Regions from separate parts of the Janthinobacterium sp. MP5059B genome, predicted to be linked through region 2. Evidence: predicted binding sites of a transcription regulator. Region 2 holds the regulator's gene; each other region holds the start of a gene.
What was found. Region 2 encodes HrcA, which represses chaperone genes, less so after heat shock. Its sites were predicted from a motif close to TTAGCACTCNNNNNNNNNGAGTGCTAA; they were not measured.

Region 1 (4,129 bases), 720 kb from region 2:
AACGCACAGGCCGGCAATCGCCGGGCTTGCCAAACAGGCTTGTAAAATCAACAGGCGAAAAAAAGCCACCTTCCGTAGAAGGTGGCTTTCGGGGCCGCCGGGAGGCGCTGGCAGCTTTTGGTCTGCCAGCCCTGTCCCTGCGTATGCGGCCAGTCGCGCCGTCGCCTGCGCGACTGGCCGCCGGACATTACATCATGCCGTCCATGCCGCCCATGCCGCCCATACCACCCATGCCGCCGCCCATGCCGCCGGCTGCTTTGTCGTCAGCGATTTCGCAGACCATGCAGTCGGTCGTCAGCATCAGCGAAGCGATCGAAGCGGCGTTTTGCAGCGCCGAACGGGTCACTTTGGCTGGGTCCAGGACGCCCATTTCCACCATGTCGCCATACGTGCCGTTGGCAGCGTTGTAGCCGTAGTTGCCCGAGCCAGCCAGTACGGCTGCCACGACGACCGAAGCTTCTTCGCCAGCGTTTTGCACGATCATGCGCAGTGGCTCTTCCATTGCGCGCAGGACGATCTTGATACCAGCGTCTTGATCAGGATTGTCGCCCTTGACCGTGATGTTGGCGCGTGCGCGCAGCAGGGCTACGCCGCCGCCTGGCACGATGCCTTCTTCCACGGCAGCGCGGGTCGCGTGCAGTGCATCTTCAACGCGGGCTTTTTTCTCTTTCATTTCGACTTCGGTGGCTGCGCCAACCTTGATCACGGCAACGCCGCCAGCCAGTTTGGCGACGCGCTCTTGCAGTTTTTCACGGTCGTAGTCCGAGGTCGCTTCTTCGATCTGTACACGCACTTGTTTCACGCGTGCTTCGATCGAAGCTGCTTCGCCGGCGCCATCGATAACGATGGTGTTTTCCTTGCCCACTTCGATGCGTTTCGCTTGGCCCAGTTCGGCCAGGGTCACTTTTTCCAGGGTCAGGCCGACTTCTTCAGCGATCACTTGGCCGCCGGTCAGGACAGCGATGTCTTCCAGCATGGCTTTGCGGCGGTCGCCGAAGCCAGGTGCTTTCACTGCGCAAGTTTTCAGGATGCCGCGGATGTTGTTCACAACCAGGGTGGCCAGCGCTTCGCCTTCGATGTCTTCTGCGATGATCAGCAGTGGACGGCCAGCTTTTGCGACTTGTTCCAGTACCGGCAGCAGGTCGCGGATGTTCGAGATTTTCTTGTCGCACAGCAGGACGAATGGGCTGTCCAGCACGGCAACTTGTTTCTCCGGGTTGTTGATGAAGTATGGCGACAGGTAGCCGCGGTCGAACTGCATGCCTTCAACGATGTCCAGCTCGTCGTTCAGCGACTTGCCGTCTTCAACGGTGATGACGCCTTCCTTGCCGACTTTTTCCATCGCTTCAGCGATACGCTCGCCGATCGAGTAGTCCGAGTTTGCCGAGATCGCGCCAACCTGGGCGATTTCCTTGGTCGTGGTGCAAGGACGGGCGATTTTCGCCAGTTCTTCGACGGTGGCAGCAACTGCCTTGTCGATACCGCGCTTCAGGTCCATCGGGTTCATGCCGGCGGCAACGAACTTCATGCCTTCGCGCACGATGGCTTGTGCCAGCACGGTTGCGGTGGTGGTGCCGTCGCCGGCGTTGTCGCTGGTGCGGGAAGCAACTTCCTTGACCATTTGCGCGCCCATGTTCATGAGCTTGTCTTTGAGTTCAACTTCTTTCGCTACCGAGACACCATCCTTGGTGACGGTAGGGGCGCCGAACGAGCGCTCCAGGACCACGTTGCGGCCTTTCGGGCCCAGCGTTACTTTGACTGCGTTGGCGAGGATGTTGACGCCTTCGACCATCTTGGCGCGCGCTGCGTCGCCGAATACTACTTCTTTAGCTGCCATGTTCAATTCTCCTGAGTTTCGGGATGTATCTGTCTACAACGTGGAAACAATTACTTGACGACGATCGCCATGATGTCTTCTTCGCGCATGACCAGCAGCTCATCGCCGTCAACTTTGACGGTTTGGCCGGCGTACTTGCCGAACAGGACGCGGTCGCCCACTTTGACATCCAGAGGACGCACTTTGCCGTCGTCGAGAATCTTGCCATTGCCTACGGCAAGGACTTCGCCTTGATCCGGTTTTTCAGCAGCTGCATCAGGAATGATGAGGCCGGACGCAGTTTTGGTTTCCTGGTCGAGGCGTTTGACGATGACGCGATCGTTCAATGGGCGCAGATTCATACAAAACTCCTTAAAGTTCAATGGATAGGTGTTGCTAAATGAATACATGCCTGGCACAGCGCCAGACGTGCTTTCAGTGACCGCCGTTGAAAGCAGCCCGCAACGGTCAAGCAAACCCCATGTCATCCTGTCCTTGCCTGTATCCGGCAGTGGTGCATCGCGGCGTCGCCCGCCGCGTAGCGTTCCCTGCAGTGGCCTGGCAAGCACCATCATTTCCTGAGGATTGCTACGAAAGAGTTTGTTAGCACTCTCTACTAACGAGTGCTAATTATAGGGACGGTAGGGGGCTTATTCAAGGGGAACATATAGATAGATGCTGAGCAGAGCCTGCATCTACACAGGGTTTGCGCCAGCACAAGCCTCGTTCCCGGGCGTCAGCAACAGGCGCGACTCTAGCATGCCGTTCGGAGAGGGGGCGTTCCTGTACGCATAGGAAACAGAGTTTGACTATGAAATTTGATAAGATGATTGCAATTGCATATCAATATCACCACTCGCACCAGAAAGCACGCCATGCCATTCCCGATTTCCCATCCCGCCCTGCGCCTGTTGGGCGCTACTCTCGTCGGTCTCGCCTGCCTGGGCAATGCCGCGGCGCAAACGCCCACCATCGTCGACGAGATCACCGTGGCGGCCCTGACGCCGCTGGAAAAGGAAATGTTGCTCAATGACTTGTTCAACGATTTGAACAAGGATGACGACGACCAGGAAGCCCATGTGTGGGACAACGGCGGCGACAGCGGCGTGCTGGTGAAAGTCACATATAACTTCAGCAACTCCGGCATGACGGAACACAGCTTGAAGGCGCACGTGTGCCGCGACCTGAAATTCGTCGTCACCGCGGGCGACAAGTCGCAGGACCTGAGCCGCCGCACTTGTTCGCAGAACAGCGGACGCTGGGATGTGCAGGGCAAGGACCCGGCGCCCGTCGTGTATCCGCCATTCCTGTCCGACGTCACCATCGCCAAGCTCAATGCCAGGGAACAGAAAGCGCTGCTGACGGCCGCCGTGCGCACCTTGAAAGATGAAGAGGATGGCAAGACGCGCCAGTGGAGCAACAAGGGCCTGGGCAATGCGGTGCCGCTGGCAGTGCGCCTGACGCCCTCGGGTACGGACGCCAAGCCTGGCAGTTATCGCAGTACTTGCCGCGACTTGACGATGGTTCTTGACGGCAAGGGCGGACAACAGACGCTGACGCGCCGCTCTTGCGAAAACCGCTATGGCGGACTCGATATCGAACCCGATTACGTCGACGAGTAAAACGCTGCCATCGCGGCGCCGGCAGATGCGCGCACTTGGCGAAAAGCGCCGGAAAAAGCGTGTATTGTCCGCCAACTGCCCTGCATTGATGTAAATATGTGTGACAGCGGCGTGATTCGATTGACGCCCATGGAGCGTCCGCCCTATAGTGGCGGGATGATTTCCGAATTCAACGAATTATCCGACAAAATAGGCCTGCTGGCCGAAATGACCCATGCGCTGCGCCGTGAAAACGCGCAACTGCGCAAGGACAATGCCGCGCTGGCCGCCGAGAACTCCCTGTATGTGCAGCGCATGCGCGAGGCGCAGGAGCGGGTGGAAGCTTTGCTGGAAAAAATTCCCGAACTGGTGCAAGCCGGCCTGGAGCAAGCCGCTTCGGAAGCGGGCGCCTATAGTGCCGAGAACGAGAAGGAAGCGTAATGCCGCGTGTCGATGTCAATATCATGGGCCAGTCCTACAGCATGGTGTGCCGCGACGGCGAAGAGCGCGCGCTGCGCGAAGCGGCGATCTATCTCGATAGCAAAATGAAAGCCATCCGCGACGCGGGCAAGGTCAAGGGCAACGACCGCATCGCCGTGCTGGCCGCCCTGGGCGTGGCCGCGGAATTCCTCTCCGTGAAGTCGCCGCAAGGTCCGCTGTCGGAATTGACGATACTGGAAGTGAAGCAGAAAATCTCGGCCATGCACACTGT
Region 2 (4,129 bases):
GCGCTCGCCGATGCCGGCAAACAGCACCGTATGATCGCCGACGATATCGCCGCCGCGGATGGTGGCAAAGCCGATGGTCGACGGGTCGCGTTCGCCCGTCACGCCTTCGCGGCCGTACACGGCGCATTCCTTCAGGTCGCGGCCCAGGGCGCCGGCCACCACTTCGCCCATTTGCAGGGCGGTGCCCGATGGCGCATCGACCTTGAAGCGGTGATGCGCTTCGATGATCTCGATATCGTAGCCTTCGGACAGGCTTTTCGCGGCCAGTTCCAGCAGCTTCATGGTGACATTCACGCCCACGCTCATGTTCGGCGCGAACATGATGGCCGTCTTTTCGGCGGCGGCGGCAATGGCGGCCTTGCCCGCATCATCGAAACCCGTGGTGCCGATGATCATCTTGATGCCATGCTCGGCGCAATACGCCAGATGCTGCAAAGTGCCTTCGGGACGCGTGAAGTCGATCAGGTAATCGGCGCCGGCCAGGCCGGTGGCCAGATCGGATGCGATCAGCACGCCGGCAGGCTTGCCCAGGAAGGCGGCCGCATCCTGGCCGACGGAAGGCGAACCAGCGCGGTCGAGGGCGCCGGCCAGCACGGCGTCAGGCGCATTGCTGACCGCTTCGATCAGGATATGGCCCATGCGGCCGCTGGCGCCAGCGATGGCAATTTTCAGTTCAGTCATTTTATTCTCTTACAGCAACTTATTTGGTGGGTTCGGCAGCAGGTGCAGGCTCGGCGGCAGGCGCAGGCGTCACTTCCGGCTTACTCACAGGAATGGCGGGCGCGGCATCGGCCGGCACGGGCACGGCGCTTGGCGCCACGGGCGATGGCACGGCGGCGGCAGGCACGTCGGCCTTGGCAACCTTGGCGAACGGCGACGGGCCGGCGATACGGTCGATGTATTCTTTCTCCGTCGGCAAGTTGCCGCCTTCGAAACGTTCAACCTTGCCATCCTTGCCGAAGTACACGACCACGCGGCTGCTGGTGGTTTCGCCACTGCCCCGGGCCAGGCGGAATGGATAATCCCAGCGGTCGGCATGGAAGATATCGGTCAGCAGCGAGGTGCCGAGGACGAAACGCACCTGGTCGCGCGTCATGCCCACTTTCAACTGAGCCAGCATCTCTTCGGAGACAAAGTTGCCTTGTTGAATGTCAGGACGGTAGGGCGAGAAAAACCACATGAATTTTTGCAGTGGCGTAATGGTGGTCGTTTGTGCGCCCTGTTCGGGGACCAGTTCCTTGCCTTCTTTTTGAGCAGCTGCCGGCTTTTCGCCAAGGATGCCACGGCTGGCGCAGCCGGACATGGCCAGCGCGACACAGACCATGCCTGCCACGACTGGTGCTCGAAATGAAATACGGTGCCAGAGAGATGGCAATACAGCCGGTGTTACGCGCATAAATGACCTCAATTTGATGAACAAAACGCCAGGAGTGGCCGGCCTGCCAAAAAATGCATATTTTGGCACTCCCCGCTAAAACGCTATATGATAAAGCACCTGACCCACATACGAGCAACAAACATGAGTAACAATCCTAGTGATCTCAAGGCAAGCGGCCTGAAAGCCACCCTGCCACGGCTGAAGATACTCGATATCTTCCAGAGTAGCCCGGTACGCCACCTGACCGCGGAAGACGTCTACAAGATTCTGCTGGCCGACAATATGGATGTCGGCTTGGCAACTGTCTACCGCGTCCTGACGCAATTCGAACAGGCAGGCTTGCTCAACCGCAACCATTTTGAAACCGGCAAGGCGATTTTCGAGCTCAACGAAGGTTCCCACCACGACCACCTGGTGTGCCTCGACTGTGGCCGGGTCGAAGAATTCTTCGACGAAGACATCGAAGTGCGCCAGCAAAAGGTAGCCGAAGAGCGCGGCTTCAAGATCGCCGAACACGCCTTGGCCATCTATGGCAACTGCATCAAGACGGCTTGCCCGCACAAAACCGCCTGACCACAGCTGGCCGCTCCCACGGGGCGGCTGGCGCGCCAGGCAGTACGATCAATGATGGCTGAGCGCGCTTGACAGCAACTTGGCCGTGATATCGACAATCGGGATGACGCGCTCGTAGGCCATGCGCGTCGGTCCGATCACTCCCAGCGTGCCCACGATCTTGCCGTTGACTTCATACGGCGCCGTCACCACGCTCATCTCATCCATCGGCACCAGGTTCGATTCGCCGCCGATGAATATCTGCACGCCCGTCGCCTTGCTCGATACGTCGAGCAGCTGCATCAAACCCGTTTTTTGCTCGAACATGTCGAACATCTGGCGCAGCGAATGCATATTCGATGACAGATCGCTCACGCTGAGCAAGTTGCGCTCGCCGGAAATCACCATGTCATCGCTATGGTCGGCCATCGCTTCGCTGCCCGCTTCCACGGCCGCCTGCATCAGGCTGCCCATATCGTCGCGCAACTGGCGCAATTCACCCTGCAGGCGCACGCGCACGGCATCGAATGACAGGCCGCCATAATTCTGGTTGATGTAATTGGCCGATTGCACCAGTTGCGCCGGCGTATAGTCGGCCTCCGTCAGCAATAAACGGTTCTGCACGTCGCCGCCGGGGGCGACGATGACGAGCAGGATGCGTTTTTCGGACAGGCGCAGGAATTCGATTTGCTGGAATACGGATTCGCGGCGCGGAGTGAGCACGACGCCGGCAAACTGCGACAGCGATGACAGCATCTGCGCCGCGTTGGCAATGGTTTTTTGCGGTTGCGGCGTCTGCAGGCGCATGCGCGACTCCACCAGATGCTCGTCCAGGTGCCGGACGGTCAGCAAGGTATCGACAAAGATGCGGTAGCCGCGCGGCGTGGGGATGCGTCCGGCCGAGGTGTGAGGGCTGGACACATAACCGAGTTCTTCCAGGTCGGCCATGATGTTGCGGATCGTGGCCGGCGACAGGTCCAGGCCGGAAATTTTCGACAAGGCGCGCGAACCGACCGGCAGGCCGTCGGCGATATATCGCTCGACCAGGGCTTTCAGCAGTGTTTGGGCACGTGTATCGAGTTGCATGGTGTTTTATTTAAGCAAGTATGTTGTTAAGCAAGCGGCAACGAAAGCGGCCGAACGTGCATCAACAGCACCTATTATGCACGTTCGCCCGCCCCGCGGCGATCAATCTTCCAGTTGCCCCTGCAGCCACAGCAGCAATTCATCGAAGTTGGCGCAGATGGCGTCGGGCTGCACGCCGGCGGCCAGATGCGCGTCGCTGCCCTTGCGGTTCATCCACACGGCGCGCATGCCCGCTCCTTGCGCTCCCGTGACGTCGAAATACAGGTCGTCGCCCACATACACGGCCTCATGCGGCGCCACGCCCAGCGCGGCGCAAGCGGCCAGGAAGATGCTCGCGTCAGGCTTGGCCACGCCGAAATCGCTGGCGGCGATGGAGACTTTAAAATGCTGTGCCAGGCCGATAATTTCAAGGTCCGCATTGCCATTCGAAATCGAGCCGACCAGCATGCGCTGGCCCATCCAGGCAAGGCCAGGCAAGACGTCGTCATACGGCTGGACGCGATGGCGCGCAGCCAGGAACTGCGCGATGGCGCCATCGACCAGGACAGGATCCTCGCCGGCCGCCTCGAAGGCGGCCAGCAAGCCGGCGCGGCGCAACTCGATCAGGTTGCCATGGAAATGCGGTTGTTCATGGAGCATGGCCAGGCGGTGCTGGCGCAGCACCTCGATGGAAAACTGCTGCGCCACCTTGGGCGCATGCGTGGCCAGCCAGTCGTGCAGCAGGGTTTCCGCTGCGGCAATCACGGGCGCGATGGGCCACAAGGTATCGTCGAGGTCGAACAGGATGGCCTTGGGCGGCACGGCAGGTTTTACAGGGGCAAGAGACATGGGATTCACGGTGGATGCCACGCCACAGTGCGCAGCCTGCCTCTATTGTCGCATTGATCGCCGCCGCCGGCATGGCTGCGCCTCCATGAAATGGGGCCGGGCCAGCGCTTCCCGGCGAAAAATTGTTACAGGGTGATACAAGGCAAGATCATTCAGCTTGCCAGATAGACTAAAATAGGCGCCATTCCAATGCGGCGCCAGCGTCCGCGTTGCGCTACCCAACCTAATTCGTTTTGGAGAATGTATGAAAAATTTGTACCTGCGCTCGATGCTGGCGGCGGCTTG
Region 3 (4,129 bases), on a different contig from region 2:
CTGGCCGCCGCGCTGCGTCCCTTGCTCGATGAAGTGGACGGTTTCATTTCCATCGAGCGCTTCAGCAGCCTGAGCGAGCCAGGCAAATTGCTGTCGCTATCCTTCTTTCGCGACGAGGCGGCGCTGGCGCAATGGCGGCAGTTGGAAGCGCACCGCGTGGCGCAAACGGCCGGCCGGCAGGGCGTGTTTGACGACTACCGGCTGCGCATTGCCGCCGTCGTGCGCGATTACGGCATGCTGGACCGGCAGCAGGCGCCGGCCGACAGCCGGCGGCGCCACAGCGTTTAGCGGGGCAGCGCGCCCTGCGTGATTTTTACTTTGACCCGATACGTGGGCTCGGCCGCATTCAGGGCGGGCGGCGTGGCCGGATCGACGTCGAGCAGGGTAAACGTCAGGTGGTTGACGGTGACGGAACTGGCGGCGCCGGGCATGGAGTCGGACAAGACGATGTCCGTGGCGCCTGCGCTGTTGAGCAAACTGAAACTGTAGCTGACGTAGCCTTTCCACACGCACACGGCGCCCTTGCGGCAGCGGCTGTCGTTGACACGTTCGAGTTTCAGGGTATCGGTGGCCGTGATGGCCACCTGTTCGCCCGGCGAGAGCACGTGGGTGACGCTGCGCGGCGTGTTTTCCGCGTCGCCGGCGCTGCCGGCCGCGCCGCAGCCAGTCAGCACGGCCAGGCAGGCGAAGAACAGGGGAAGCAGCACGGTACGGTAAGAGCGGGTCAGATAATGCATGTTTTTCCTTTCAGGTGGAGCGTCCCCGGCGTGCTTGTTCACGCGTGGGATGAAAATGATAGTAACAAAATGATATTTTTACGGCGCACTATTGGCGTGCTGCCGGTGAATTGATGCGCCAGCCACGCGGCGCGCCGATTACTGCGTAGAATGGCTGTTTTGAAAATCAGGAAACAACCATGAAAAAAACCGACCGACCTGGCCAAAAGCGATGCCAAGAAACTGATGGGAAAGATGAATGTTCCCGGCGCAGGTGCATTCGGTAAGGAAGCGGTGGTCATCGACCGCCGCGAGCAGCGCAAGCGCGATCAGGCCCTGGGCCTGGTGCCATTCGCCGTCAAGCTGAACAGCGATCTGGTCTTGCAATTGCAGACCCTGGCCAAGGAACGCGGCGCGGATCTGAATGAATTGGTCGCCGAGCTGATCACCAAGGGCTTGGCTGCAGCGTAAGGGCTGACAATGTTTATCTGTTGATAAATATCAAGTTATAAAACTAAAAGGCGCCTTGCGGCGCCTTTTGCATTGCGGCATTGCTTGCGATTACACGTAGGCTGCCAGGGCGCCCTTCATTTTTTTCAGCGCCGCCACTTCGATCTGGCGGATGCGTTCGGCCGATACGCCGAACTCTTCTGCCAGCGCGTGCAGGGTGGCGCCGGAGCCGTCGTCGTTGGCCAGCCAGCGCGCTTCGATGATGCGGCGCGAACGGGCGTCCAGCTTCGACAGTGCCGTTTCCAGGCCTTCCGATTGCAGGCGCGTCACTTGTTCCGCTTCCAGTACCTTGGTCGGCTCGCTTTGCTCCGACGACAGATAGGCGATCGGCGAAAACTTGTCGTCTTCATCGTCGGTCGGCGATTCCAGCGCGATGTCGCGGCCGCTCAAGCGGGTTTCCATCTCGATCACTTCTTCGCGCTTCACGTCGAGCAGCTTGGCCAGCGCATCGATCTGCTTTGGCGTCATCGCGTCCAGGCCCGTCTTGTGGCTGCGCAGGTTGAAGAACAGCTTGCGCTGCGCCTTCGTCGTCGCGACCTTGACCAGGCGCCAGTTTTTCAGGATGTACTCATGCATCTCGGCTTTCACCCAGTGCATGGCGTACGACACCAGGCGCACGCCCTGGTCCGGATCGAAACGCTTCACGGCTTTCATCAAGCCGATATTGCCTTCCTGAATCAGGTCGGCGTGCGGCAAGCCATAGCCCAGGTAGCCGCGGGCAATCGAGACCACCAGGCGCAGGTGCGACAGCACCAGTTCTTGCGCGGCGGCCAGGTCATTTTTTTCACGCAGGCGTGTTGCCAGCGAAATTTCTTCGTCATGGGTCAACATGGGCAGGCGGTTCACGGCCGAAATATAGGCGTCGATATTGCCCAGATTGCCAGTGAATCCGAGGCCCAGCGCATTACTTTTGGTCGGAACCAATGCGGACGTTGCGGACATCATAGTCATGTTTTCTCCCTCGTAGTCTTGCTTTGTTCCAGTTGGCCACGTCACGCGACGTGGCAGCTTGTATCTTCGTTTTTGCGTATTCGGTCTTGCACTTTGCAGATCGCGGCACCATCTTGATCTGGCGTCCATGGCGGTTCTGCTATTGGTATGTCCCTATATTAGCACTCTCTGCTTGAGAGTGCCAATCAGCACATTTAATCGACCTGATAGCCTAAATGCTATGGCGAATGAATGCTTGATATACATCTTTAAAAAGCGATTTGAACAGCGCTGCAGGCCGCTTTACGACAACATGGCCAGTCTACGGCCTCTGGCTGAAGCGAGCCTTAAGAATACTTGCTTAATATCAATATAACAGCAATATGGGGATGGCGAGACGCATGGCGGCGCGGGAGCGCCGCCATGGAAAGGAAAGTCAGTTCAGGCGCGCCAGGTGGCGCTGCACGCACAGGAAGGCGCCGATCAGACCCAGGCCGGCGCTGACGGCCAGCAAGCCGGCCATCGGCAGCGGCGCCAGCGGCACCAGCTGGAATTCGGACGCATACAGGCGGGCAAACTCGGCAATCGCCGTGTTCAGCGGCTGCAAGGCCAGCGCCACGGCGCTCAGGGCCAGCGCACCGGCGCACAGGCCCAGCAGGGCGCCCGTGTAATAGAAGGGGCGGTGGATGAAGGTATCGGTGGCACCGATCAATTTCGAGATGCTGATTTCATCGCGCTGCTGCATCACCTGCAGGCGGATGGTATTGAAGACCACGGCGATCACGGCCACGCCCAGCGTGATCGCCAGCAGCAGCAGCACCAGGCGCAGCACACCCAGCAGGGCCGCCAGGCGCTTGACCCAGGCCGAATCGACTTGCGCCGATTCCACGAATGGCAGCTGGCGCAACTGTTCCGCCACCGCATCGACATCCTGCGCTTCGCTGGCGCTGCTGAAGGCATCGAGTTTCAGCACATAGCTGTCGGGCAGGGGATTGTCGCCCAGGGTGCTGAGCACATCGGCCAGGCCGCTCTTGTTTTTCAGCGAGTCCAGCGCCTGTTCGCGCGGGATGAAGACGATCTTCGCCTTTTGCGGGCCCACGATCTTGCGCATGGCGCCCGCCAGGGCCACGGCTTGCTCGCGCGGCGTGTCGATCTTCAGGAAGACGCTGATTTCCGGGTCGACCGACATCTGTTCCGACATGGGGCGCACGTTGTCGAGCATGGTCAAGCCGGCGAACGGCAGCGACAGGGCGATGGCGACGACGAGCACGTTCAATAGAAAGCCGCCCGGCGACTTGCGCAAGTGAATCAGCGCCGAACCGAGGGCGAAGCGGTGTTGACGGAACCAGCCTCTCATGCCTGCTCTCCCTGCGCGTCGTCCTGGTCGGGAGAGGGCGCAAAATCGGGATCGGGCGGCGCGAAGACGGGCGCCTGCGTGGCCTTGTCGATGGCGACCAGCTGGCCGTTTTTCAGGTGGATCACGCGGGCGGCGGCGTCGAGCATCTGTTCGTCATGGCTGGAAATGAGGCAGGTCACGCCCACGGAGTGGAATGCTTTCAGGGCGTCGAGCACCTTGTTGGCGCTGGCGCGGTCCAGGTTGGCCGTCGGTTCGTCGGCCAGGATGATCTGCGGTCGGTTGACGATGGCGCGCGCGATCGACACGCGCTGCTGTTCCCCGCCCGACAGCGACAGCGGTCGCGCCATGGCGCGGTCCAGCAGTCCCACCTTGTCGAGCGCGGCGCGCGCGCGCTGTTCGGCGGCCGCCTTGTGGGCGCCGACGACGAGCAGCGGCAGCATGACGTTGGCCAGGATGGAGCGGTCGTTGAGCAATTTTTGCTGCTGGAAGATCAGGCCCATGTTGCGGCGCAGGAAGGGCACGCCGGCCGGCTTGATCTTCGCCATATCCTGGCCATTGACGATCAGCTTGCCCGACGTGGGGCGTTCCATGGCGGCGATCATTTTCAGCAAGGTGG

Region 1: groES (co-chaperone GroES) is a predicted target of HrcA. The motif match lies at 2,420-2,446, and genes of this name have one in related genera.
Region 3: rpoH (RNA polymerase sigma factor RpoH) is a predicted target of HrcA. The motif match lies at 2,336-2,362, and genes of this name have one in related genera.

What each region holds. Positions count from the first base shown of each region.
Region 1 is NZ_LRHX01000016.1:418,199-422,327, reverse strand. It holds gene groL (chaperonin GroEL) at 188-1,837, opposite strand; gene groES (co-chaperone GroES) at 1,888-2,178, opposite strand; gene JAB1_RS18960 (hypothetical protein) at 2,692-3,438, shown strand; gene JAB1_RS18955 (DUF904 domain-containing protein) at 3,568-3,858, shown strand; gene JAB1_RS18950 (cell division protein ZapA) at 3,858-4,129, shown strand, end outside.
Region 2 is NZ_LRHX01000016.1:1,143,157-1,147,285, forward strand. It holds gene dapB (4-hydroxy-tetrahydrodipicolinate reductase) at 1-681, opposite strand, end outside; gene JAB1_RS22225 (outer membrane protein assembly factor BamE) at 701-1,324, opposite strand; gene fur (ferric iron uptake transcriptional regulator) at 1,520-1,951, shown strand; gene hrcA (heat-inducible transcriptional repressor HrcA) at 2,000-3,016, opposite strand; gene JAB1_RS22240 (HAD family hydrolase) at 3,119-3,844, opposite strand; gene JAB1_RS22245 (hypothetical protein) at 4,089-4,129, shown strand, end outside.
Region 3 is NZ_LRHX01000002.1:65,733-69,861, reverse strand. It holds gene JAB1_RS00960 (antibiotic biosynthesis monooxygenase) at 1-288, shown strand, start outside; gene JAB1_RS00955 (hypothetical protein) at 285-737, opposite strand; gene JAB1_RS00950 (hypothetical protein) at 963-1,187, shown strand; gene rpoH (RNA polymerase sigma factor RpoH) at 1,278-2,177, opposite strand; gene ftsX (permease-like cell division protein FtsX) at 2,593-3,513, opposite strand; gene JAB1_RS00935 (ATP-binding cassette domain-containing protein) at 3,510-4,129, opposite strand, start outside.